3 regions of the Cytobacillus sp. FSL K6-0129 genome follow, and region 3 is predicted to be linked to each of the others. Evidence: a T-box and tRNA genes for the amino acid it is inferred to sense, from the RefSeq annotation. Region 3 holds a T-box; the other regions hold tRNA genes.
What was found. The T-box of region 3 lies ahead of proS (proline--tRNA ligase). A T-box ahead of a tRNA ligase gene usually reads a tRNA of that ligase, here a tRNA-Pro.
Positions count from the first base shown of each region.

Region 1: it has a tRNA-Pro gene. The T-box ahead of proS (proline--tRNA ligase) is inferred to sense a tRNA for this amino acid. The anticodon was not compared.
Region 2: it has a tRNA-Pro gene. The T-box ahead of proS (proline--tRNA ligase) is inferred to sense a tRNA for this amino acid. The anticodon was not compared.

Region 1 covers NZ_JBBOXM010000001.1:2,242,568-2,245,813, forward strand. The annotation lists gene MHI57_RS11175 (FixH family protein) at 1-232, opposite strand, end outside; tRNA gene MHI57_RS11180 (tRNA-Arg) at 536-609, opposite strand; tRNA gene MHI57_RS11185 (tRNA-Asn) at 625-699, opposite strand; tRNA gene MHI57_RS11190 (tRNA-Ile) at 710-786, opposite strand; tRNA gene MHI57_RS11195 (tRNA-Gly) at 794-864, opposite strand; tRNA gene MHI57_RS11200 (tRNA-Leu) at 882-963, opposite strand; tRNA gene MHI57_RS11205 (tRNA-Cys) at 968-1,038, opposite strand; tRNA gene MHI57_RS11210 (tRNA-Gln) at 1,043-1,114, opposite strand; tRNA gene MHI57_RS11215 (tRNA-His) at 1,131-1,206, opposite strand; tRNA gene MHI57_RS11220 (tRNA-Trp) at 1,213-1,286, opposite strand; tRNA gene MHI57_RS11225 (tRNA-Tyr) at 1,290-1,373, opposite strand; tRNA gene MHI57_RS11230 (tRNA-Phe) at 1,387-1,462, opposite strand; tRNA gene MHI57_RS11235 (tRNA-Asp) at 1,482-1,558, opposite strand; tRNA gene MHI57_RS11240 (tRNA-Met) at 1,562-1,635, opposite strand; tRNA gene MHI57_RS11245 (tRNA-Ser) at 1,650-1,742, opposite strand; tRNA gene MHI57_RS11250 (tRNA-Met) at 1,759-1,832, opposite strand; tRNA gene MHI57_RS11255 (tRNA-Ala) at 1,858-1,933, opposite strand; tRNA gene MHI57_RS11260 (tRNA-Pro) at 1,957-2,033, opposite strand; tRNA gene MHI57_RS11265 (tRNA-Arg) at 2,042-2,115, opposite strand; tRNA gene MHI57_RS11270 (tRNA-Gly) at 2,119-2,193, opposite strand; tRNA gene MHI57_RS11275 (tRNA-Leu) at 2,217-2,298, opposite strand; tRNA gene MHI57_RS11280 (tRNA-Lys) at 2,308-2,383, opposite strand; tRNA gene MHI57_RS11285 (tRNA-Thr) at 2,398-2,473, opposite strand; tRNA gene MHI57_RS11290 (tRNA-Val) at 2,489-2,564, opposite strand; tRNA gene MHI57_RS11295 (tRNA-Glu) at 2,569-2,643, opposite strand; rRNA gene rrf (5S ribosomal RNA) at 2,674-2,790, opposite strand; rRNA gene MHI57_RS11305 (23S ribosomal RNA) at 3,061-3,246, opposite strand, start outside.
Region 2 covers NZ_JBBOXM010000001.1:3,521,483-3,524,728, reverse strand. The annotation lists rRNA gene MHI57_RS17800 (16S ribosomal RNA) at 1-1,032, opposite strand, end outside; tRNA gene MHI57_RS17795 (tRNA-Gly) at 1,151-1,224, opposite strand; tRNA gene MHI57_RS17790 (tRNA-Pro) at 1,250-1,326, opposite strand; tRNA gene MHI57_RS17785 (tRNA-Arg) at 1,335-1,411, opposite strand; tRNA gene MHI57_RS17780 (tRNA-Leu) at 1,477-1,563, opposite strand; tRNA gene MHI57_RS17775 (tRNA-Lys) at 1,579-1,651, opposite strand; tRNA gene MHI57_RS17770 (tRNA-Gln) at 1,659-1,733, opposite strand; tRNA gene MHI57_RS17765 (tRNA-Asp) at 1,745-1,821, opposite strand; tRNA gene MHI57_RS17760 (tRNA-Glu) at 1,837-1,908, opposite strand; tRNA gene MHI57_RS17755 (tRNA-Ser) at 1,947-2,037, opposite strand; tRNA gene MHI57_RS17750 (tRNA-Asn) at 2,042-2,116, opposite strand; gene MHI57_RS17745 (SprT family protein) at 2,208-2,663, opposite strand; gene cmpA (cortex morphogenetic protein CmpA) at 2,779-2,898, shown strand; gene MHI57_RS17735 (Tex family protein) at 2,972-3,246, opposite strand, start outside.
Region 3 covers NZ_JBBOXM010000001.1:2,127,180-2,130,425, reverse strand. The annotation lists gene ald (alanine dehydrogenase) at 1-671, shown strand, start outside; T-box leader at 1,150-1,361, shown strand; gene proS (proline--tRNA ligase) at 1,420-2,850, shown strand; gene MHI57_RS10545 (sigma-70 family RNA polymerase sigma factor) at 2,932-3,246, shown strand, end outside.

The DNA.
Region 1 (3,246 bases), 120 kb from region 3:
ATTCAAATTTTACTTCATCTGCATCTTCCACAGACTCGTCTCCCTGAGTAACAGTAACTTCCAAGCGTACTTCTTCGTTCCTTTTAATCTGACTTGGTATCGAGATACTGGCATCGATTGCAGCAGGAACTGATCCTTCCCCACCACTAGAGTTTGCATCATTCTCTGCATTTCCACAAGCAGCAAGAAAAATAATCATAATTACAGAAAAGGTTGATATCCACTTCTTCATAAAAAGCCCCTCTTTCTTAAACATCTAATCTTTCTCATCTATATTACTAATAATATGTGTTAGAAAAGTGAAATAATTTGTTAATGAGAGAAATATGTAAAATAAAGAAAATATAGGTATAAAAAAAGATTTATTTGGAGAAACTTCTATTACAAGTGTAAATCCCCCTTTTTAGCTTCCATTCATGGAAGCTTTTTTTTTGTACTTATCTACAAAGCTTTCAACTAGATGCCTAGAAGCTTAATTTAAAATTAATCATACAAAAAAAGCTCATAAACCTTATAGAAGATTTAAGAGCTTTGACGCGCCTTAGAGGATTCGAACCTCTGACCCACAGCTTAGAAGGCTGTTGCTCTATCCAGCTGAGCTAAAGGCGCAAACTAAAATATGTATGGCTCCGCAGGTAGGATTCGAACCTACGACCGTTCGGTTAACAGCCGAATGCTCTACCACTGAGCTACTGCGGAATAATATAAATGGTGGGCCTAAATGGACTCGAACCATCGACCTCACGCTTATCAGGCGTGCGCTCTAACCAGCTGAGCTATAGGCCCCTATTTAAGCGGGTGAAGGGAATCGAACCCTCATCATCAGCTTGGAAGGCTGAGGTTTTACCACTAAACTACACCCGCATTTAAGAACTTCAACATACCGGTGGTCGGGGTCGAACCGACACTCCCGAAGGAACACGATTTTGAGTCGTGCGCGTCTGCCAATTCCGCCACACCGGCATAAAGGCAACACCCGGATTTGAACCGGGGATAAAGGTTTTGCAGACCTCTGCCTTACCACTTGGCTATGCTGCCATAACTGGGCTAGTAGGGTTCGAACCTACGAATGACGGAATCAAAATCCGTTGCCTTACCACTTGGCTATAGCCCAATAAAATGTTTAAAAATGGGGCGGCTGATGGGAATCGAACCCACGAATGTCGGAACCACAATCCGATGCGTTAACCACTTCGCCACAACCGCCATAATTGGCAGGGGTAGTAGGAATCGAACCCACATCAAAGGTTTTGGAGACCTTCGTTTTACCATTAAACTATACCCCTAGATGGTGGAGGGGGGCAGATTCGAACTGCCGAACCCGAAGGAGCGGATTTACAGTCCGCCGCGTTTAGCCACTTCGCTACCCCTCCAAAAAAGACTAAATGGTGGCTCAGGACGGAATCGAACCGCCGACACAAGGATTTTCAGTCCTTTGCTCTACCGACTGAGCTACTGAGCCAAAATAATAAATATGTAAATGGCGGTCCGGACGGGACTCGAACCCGCGACCTCCTGCGTGACAGGCAGGCATTCTAACCAACTGAACTACCGGACCAGATTGCGGGGGCAGGATTTGAACCTGCGACCTTCGGGTTATGAGCCCGACGAGCTACCGGACTGCTCCACCCCGCGATAATAAATATTAATGGCGGAGGAAGAGGGATTCGAACCCCCGCGGGCTTTAACACCCCTGTCGGTTTTCAAGACCGATCCCTTCAGCCAGACTTGGGTATTCCTCCATTAATAAAAAAGCAATAGCGGCGGAGGGGATCGAACCCCCGACCTCACGGGTATGAACCGTACGCTCTAGCCAGCTGAGCTACACCGCCATAGAATATTTTGTATAAAATTAATTGGTGGAGCCTAGCGGGATCGAACCGCTGACCTCCTGCGTGCAAAGCAGGCGCTCTCCCAGCTGAGCTAAGGCCCCTAAAAATATATATGTATATCTAGTGGTCGGGAAGACAGGATTCGAACCTGCGACCCCTTGGTCCCAAACCAAGTGCTCTACCAAGCTGAGCTACTTCCCGATACAAAACGCGCCCGAGAGGAGTCGAACCCCTAACCTTTTGATCCGTAGTCAAACGCTCTATCCAATTGAGCTACGGGCGCATATGGAGCGGAAGACGGGATTCGAACCCGCGACCCTCACCTTGGCAAGGTGATGTTCTACCACTGAACTACTTCCGCAAATATTCATTATAAAATACTAATGCGGGTGAAGGGAGTCGAACCCCCACGCCTTGCGGCGCCAGATCCTAAGTCTGGTGCGTCTGCCAATTCCGCCACACCCGCAAATATAAATGGTGAGCCATGAAGGACTCGAACCTTCGACCCTCTGATTAAAAGTCAGATGCTCTACCAACTGAGCTAATGGCTCGTACAAAGGACGAGTGGTGCCGGCCAGAGGACTTGAACCCCCAACCTACTGATTACAAGTCAGTTGCTCTACCAATTGAGCTAGGCCGGCAAATAAACACAAAAATGGTGGAGGATGACGGGATCGAACCGCCGACCCTCTGCTTGTAAGGCAGATGCTCTCCCAGCTGAGCTAATCCTCCAAAATGGTGACCCCTACGGGATTCGAACCCGTGTTACCGCCGTGAAAGGGCGGTGTCTTAACCGCTTGACCAAGGGGCCAAAAAATAACCCCAAAAATTGGGGTAGTTTGCCCGGCAGCGTCCTACTCTCACAAGGGGACAGCCCCTAACTACCATCGGCGCTGAGAAGCTTAACTTCCGTGTTCGGTATGGGAACGGGTGTGACCTTCTCGCTATCGCCACCGGACTATGAAATTGTAAGGGAATCGTTCCCTCAAAACTAGGTAATGTTGAAGAAGATATTTATGAGTAATCGCCTATGCGTTGCTGATGCGACTACTTACGTAGTGCTGTCTAGCTGCGGCGGCTTGGAGCCGCCCGCATTTCGTATTGTCCAGCTACAGCGCCTAGGTGCTCGAGGTCATAAGTCAAATTTGTCATGAGGTTAAAGAACAACCTCCTGTCAAATCTGTCTTATGCTTGTCGCACCTGTGCAAGGCGCTTTCGCTTTTCGTTTTTGGTTAAGTCCTCGATCGATTAGTATTAGTCAGCTGCATGTGTCGCCACACTTCCACCTCTAACCTATCAACCTGATCATCTTTCAGGGATCTTACTAGCTTGCGCTATGGGAAATCTCATCTCGAGGGGGGCTTCATGCTTAGATGCTTTCAGCACTTATCCCTTCCGCACATAGCTACCCAGC
Region 2 (3,246 bases), 1.4 Mb from region 3:
GAAAGTCCTATCTCTAGGATTGTCAGAGGATGTCAAGACCTGGTAAGGTTCTTCGCGTTGCTTCGAATTAAACCACATGCTCCACCGCTTGTGCGGGCCCCCGTCAATTCCTTTGAGTTTCAACCTTGCGGTCGTACTCCCCAGGCGGAGTGCTTAATGCGTTTGCTGCAGCACTAAAGGGCGGAAACCCTCTAACACTTAGCACTCATCGTTTACGGCGTGGACTACCAGGGTATCTAATCCTGTTTGCTCCCCACGCTTTCGCGCCTCAGCGTCAGTTACAGACCAGAAAGTCGCCTTCGCCACTGGTGTTCCTCCAAATCTCTACGCATTTCACCGCTACACTTGGAATTCCACTTTCCTCTTCTGCACTCAAGTTCCCCAGTTTCCAATGACCCTCCACGGTTGAGCCGTGGGCTTTCACATCAGACTTAAGGAACCGCCTGCGCGCGCTTTACGCCCAATAATTCCGGACAACGCTTGCCACCTACGTATTACCGCGGCTGCTGGCACGTAGTTAGCCGTGGCTTTCTGGTTAGGTACCGTCAAGGTACCGGCAGTTACTCCGATACTTGTTCTTCCCTAACAACAGAGTTTTACGATCCGAAAACCTTCATCACTCACGCGGCGTTGCTCCGTCAGACTTTCGTCCATTGCGGAAGATTCCCTACTGCTGCCTCCCGTAGGAGTCTGGGCCGTGTCTCAGTCCCAGTGTGGCCGATCACCCTCTCAGGTCGGCTACGCATCGTCGCCTTGGTGAGCCGTTACCTCACCAACTAGCTAATGCGCCGCGGGCCCATCTGTAAGTGATAGCAGAACCATCTTTCAATCTAATTATATGTATAAATAGATATTATCCGGTATTAGCCCCGGTTTCCCGGAGTTATCCCAGTCTTACAGGCAGGTTGCCCACGTGTTACTCACCCGTCCGCCGCTAATCTTTGGGAGCAAGCTCCCTCAGATTCGCTCGACTTGCATGTATTAGGCACGCCGCCAGCGTTCGTCCTGAGCCAGGATCAAACTCTCCAATAAAGTGTTTGATTAGCTCATTTGCACCTATGGTGCTTTGTTGCTGATAAATCAGCTTTTTTTAGAATTACGCTTGACGTTTTACGTTCGTTCAGTTTTCAAAGAACAATCTTTTCGGTAATGGAGCGGGTGAAGGGAATCGAACCCTCATCATCAGCTTGGAAGGCTGAGGTTTTACCACTAAACTACACCCGCATTTAATTAATTTGTTGGTTTTGCATGGTCGGGAAGACAGGATTCGAACCTGCGACCCCTTGGTCCCAAACCAAGTGCTCTACCAAGCTGAGCTACTTCCCGTAAGTATATGGCGCGCCCGAGAGGAGTCGAACCCCTAACCTTTTGATCCGTAGTCAAACGCTCTATCCAATTGAGCTACGGGCGCCTTGAAGCAACTCTATTATAATATCACACTAATTTTAATGAGTCAAGTATTTTTTTAAATCTTTTTGGTGCGGCCGAGAGGACTTGAACCTCCACGGGTTATTCACCCACTAGGCCCTCAACCTAGCGCGTCTGCCATTCCGCCACGACCGCATAAATTGTTTAAGATGAGCCATGAAGGACTCGAACCTTCGACCCTCTGATTAAAAGTCAGATGCTCTACCAACTGAGCTAATGGCTCATAAAAATGGCTGGGCTAGCAGGGATCGAACCTGCGAATGACGGAATCAAAATCCGTTGCCTTACCGCTTGGCTATAGCCCATTATTAAGATATGGCGGTCCGGACGGGACTCGAACCCGCGACCTCCTGCGTGACAGGCAGGCATTCTAACCAACTGAACTACCGGACCTAACCTTTAAAAAGATGACCCCTACGGGATTCGAACCCGTGTTACCGCCGTGAAAGGGCGGTGTCTTAACCGCTTGACCAAGGGGCCATAACATAAAAAAAGAAAAACAAATATGTATATAAGAATGGCGGAGAAGGAGGGATTTGAACCCTCGCGCCAGTTGCCCGACCTACACCCTTAGCAGGGGCGCCTCTTCAGCCACTTGAGTACTTCTCCAAAATGGCTCCGCAGGTAGGATTCGAACCTACGACCGTTCGGTTAACAGCCGAATGCTCTACCACTGAGCTACTGCGGAATATGTTAAAAGAGAATATGTAGTCAACAAGCACTGCCTTATCGACTCTTTAAATTATAATTACCACCATGTGAAAAGTCAAGCATGAATTTCAATTATTTTTATCAGTAGATATTAACACTAATTTGCCCATACATTGGCCACATCTATACTTGTTTGTGTTTATTCGACGTTTCCTTCTATAGAGTTGATTGCACTGGTTGCATTTATACATAATGTAAGAAACTTTCTGAGGTAAAGACGAACAATGCCTTGGTGCACCTACTTTAGCCATTAGCCTCCGAAAATCACTATCTCGATGTTGATAGCCTGCCCCAGCCAAATGCAGATGGTAATGACATAGTTCATGTTTAATAATACCAACTAATTCTTCCATTCCTAGATGCTGATAATATGTAGGATTAATTTCAATGCGATGATCAGTCAGCATATATCGTCCTCCGGTTGTTCTTAATCTACTATTGAATTTCGCTGTATGACGAAAAGGAAGATCGAACCACCTCAAAGATACTTCTTCAACTAACCTTTGTAATTCCTTATCACTCATTTCTTCACTCCTTTCAAGGATAAAATTAGCACGTGACAACCTATAAGCGCATACAATTGATATACATTAGCATAGCATAAAGGACCGTGGAAAGTGAGAGAAAGGAGGCTATTCCATGCCTGTTTGGTTACAGAACCAAATGAAACGTGCTTTCTTAGAGAAGGACCGTTATCAAATCAAATTATTGAATCAATGCTGGTACTTTTATAGAAAGAAGCATTGTTCTGGTACGTAGAAAACTCCTTCTCAAACCCACAATGATATACATAAAAAGCCGTTGGAAAAATCCCACGGCTTTTTATGCTTATTTATTGACCTTGTTGGAGCATGGTTAACGCCACTCTGCCTTTTTGTTGATCAACCGAATCGACCCATACAGTCACAACATCACCAACAGATACGACATCTAACGGATGTTTCACAAACCGATTACTTAGCTTTGAGATATGGACTAAACCATCTTGCTTCACGCCAATATCTACAAAAGCTCCGAAATCAACTACATTTCGGACGGTCCCTTGAAGTTCCATCCCTTCCTTCAAATCATCCAGCTTTAATACTTCTTTCTTTAATAGCGGAGCAG
Region 3 (3,246 bases):
AAGGAATATTACTTGCAGGTGTGCCAGGTGTATCTCGAGGAAAAGTGACGATTATTGGTGGGGGCGTTGTGGGTATTAATGCTGCGAAAATGGCCATTGGTCTTGGTGCAGATGTAACAATCATTGATTTAAGCCCTGAAAGACTTCGTCAACTTGATGATATTTTCGGTAATAGCATTCAAACATTAATGTCTAATCCATTAAATATTGCTGAATCTGTAAAAGAAGCTGACCTTGTAATTGGTGCTGTACTCATTCCAGGAGCAAAAGCGCCAAAATTAGTAACAGAAGAAATGATTCAAACGATGAAACCTGGTGCAGTCGTTATCGACGTTGCGGTTGACCAAGGTGGTATTCTTGAAACGGTTGATCATGTAACTACACATGATGATCCAACATATATTAAACATGGTGTTGTGCATTATGCTGTGGCAAACATGCCAGGTGCCGTGCCAAGAACATCAACAATCGCATTAACGAATGTAACAATTCCTTATGCATTACAAATAGCGACTAAAGGTGCACATCTAGCTGTTGAACAAAACCCAGCATTGAAATTAGGGGTAAACGTAGTAAATGGGCATGTAACGTATGAAGCAGTCGCAAGGGACTTAGGTTATGATTATGTTCAAGTCGATGCAGCATTCGCAAATGAAGAAATAACAAACTAATGATACTTTCTCCTACCTCTTAATAGGGGTAGGTTTTTTTACTTTTTGGATGATATATTAGACGATGTATGAATTTGTAGGAGTATTTCAGTTGATACTAAATCATGTTGAACGCGATTTTCTTATAGCCTTCATTTAGTATTCTTTGCTATGATGGTTAACGTATCTTCAGGAGCCCTTACCATTCAAGGATTTAATAGGGCTGTATTTTTCTAGTTACACATATAGGGGATAATCGAATTCCTTCAAAATATTAAAATAGAAAAATGGATTGTATTCTTTGTACGGAAAGGTTTATCTTTTCACATTCTGTTATTGATCATCTTATTTTTTTGCCTCTTCTTGTGTACCAATTAGTCTAGTAATAGAAAAAAGGTCACTTGAGAGGGCTAAAAAGAGAAGTAAAAAGCCATTAGACCAAGAGCCTTCAATCAAAATTTGACATTTTTCATTAAACTCTATATAATCTTCAAAAAATAGTTAATCGTTGATGAGGAATAGTAAGTTTTCATCATTATTTTCAGAGAAGGTATCCGTTTGTGCTGTAAGATATCTATTAATGAAAAGCTGAACCTGCCCTCTGAGTACATATTCTTTAGAATATGCGGTTTACTTGTTGAACCGTTATCAATAAGAGTGCAAAGCTTTGCTTTGAAATAGGGTGGTACCACCAGTCATTGGGTCCCTATTTGAAAGCAGGGCTTTTTTGTGTCTTTGAAAGAATAAAAATTAAAAATGAGGTGTCAATATGGGTAAGCAGTTTGTGAAAGAAATAACATCAATGAATGAAGATTTTCCACAATGGTATACAGATGTCGTAAAGAAAGCTGATTTAGTCGATTATTCGAGTGTGAGAGGTTCAATGATTATTCGTCCATATGGTTACGCCCTTTGGGAGAACATTAAATCAGTACTTGATCAAAAGATAAAAGAAACTGGGCATGAAAATGTTTATATGCCTCTATTTATACCTGAGAGCCTTCTTCAGAAAGAAAAAGATCATATTGAAGGATTTGCCCCAGAAGTCGCTTGGGTAACTCATGGTGGGGAAGATGAGCTTGCTGAGAGACTTTGTGTGCGCCCGACATCAGAAGTACTATTCGGAGAACATTATAAAAATATTATTCACTCTTATCGTGATTTACCAAAGCTTTATAATCAATGGTCAAATGTTGTTCGATGGGAGAAAACAACAAGACCATTTTTACGAACGTTGGAGTTTTTATGGCAAGAGGGCCATACTTGTCATGCGACGGATGAAGAAGCGTTAGAAGAAACAGTAAAGATGCTAGAAGTCTATGCAGATATTTGTGAAAATCTTTTAGCTATCCCTGTTGTTAAAGGCAAGAAAACGGAAAAAGAAAAGTTTGCTGGCGCTAAATTAACTTATACAATTGAAAGTTTAATGCATGATGGTAAAGCGCTACAATCAGGGACATCTCATCATTTAGGAGATGGCTTTGCAAAGGCATTTGGGATTCAATTTACCGACCAAGATGGAAAAGAGCAGTATGTGCAGCAAACTTCTTGGGGATTCACAACCAGAATTATCGGTGCGATGATTATGGTCCACGGTGATGACAGAGGTTTAGTAATTCCGCCAAAGGTTGCCCCAAAGCAGGTAATGATTGTTCCTATTGCGCAACATAAGGGTGGCGTATTAGATTTTGCCTATGATTTAAAAGAAAGACTAAGTAAAGTAGCGCGCGTAGATATTGATGCAAGTGATAAAAAGCCAGGTTGGAAATTTAATGAATATGAAATGAAGGGTGTGCCCATTCGCTTAGAAGTAGGTCCTAAAGATATTGAAAAGGGCCAAGTCGTACTTGCAAGAAGAGATACAGGGGAGAAAATGGTCACTCCATTAGAAAATCTAGAAGAAACAATTGTTCAACTCTTAGAAAAGGTTCAAACTTCACTTTATCATAAGGCAAAAGAACATCGCAACGAACATACGTATGAAGCATATACTTATGAAGAGTTTAAGCAGATATTTAATGAAAAACAAGGATTCGTCAAAGCGATGTGGTGTGGCAATCAAGCATGCGAAGAGAAAATAAAAGAAGACACAAGTGTGACTTCCCGATGTATGCCATTTGATGAAACGGCGATTGCTAAAGCGTGTGTTTGCTGTAAAGAAGAAGCACAGCATCTTGTCTATTGGGCTAAAGCTTATTAAGAAAAAAATTTTATTGACCCATATCTTTTTTTCACTTATAGCCGTTTAAGTAATAGAAAGTGTGAAGGGGTGAAGGAAACAATGCAGAAGGAGCAGATGGTAAGCCGGTCAGCAACGTTAGATTTGATTGCGAAAAAGTATTATCGAGACTTAGTAAGCTATTGCACCTTTCTTTGCCAAAATGAGTGGGATGGAGAGGACATAGCGCAAGAAACCATCTTGAAGGCAATGAAGTATAACGAGGCTAAATTAACACGAGCTTTGTTAAAGAAAATTGCTTATCATCAATGGATCGATGTGGTTAGAAAAAAGAAAAAAGAGCAATTAACAGAAAATCATGTTGATATCGAAACAAGAAATCATCATTTGACAGAAACAATTGAATTATTATTAGAG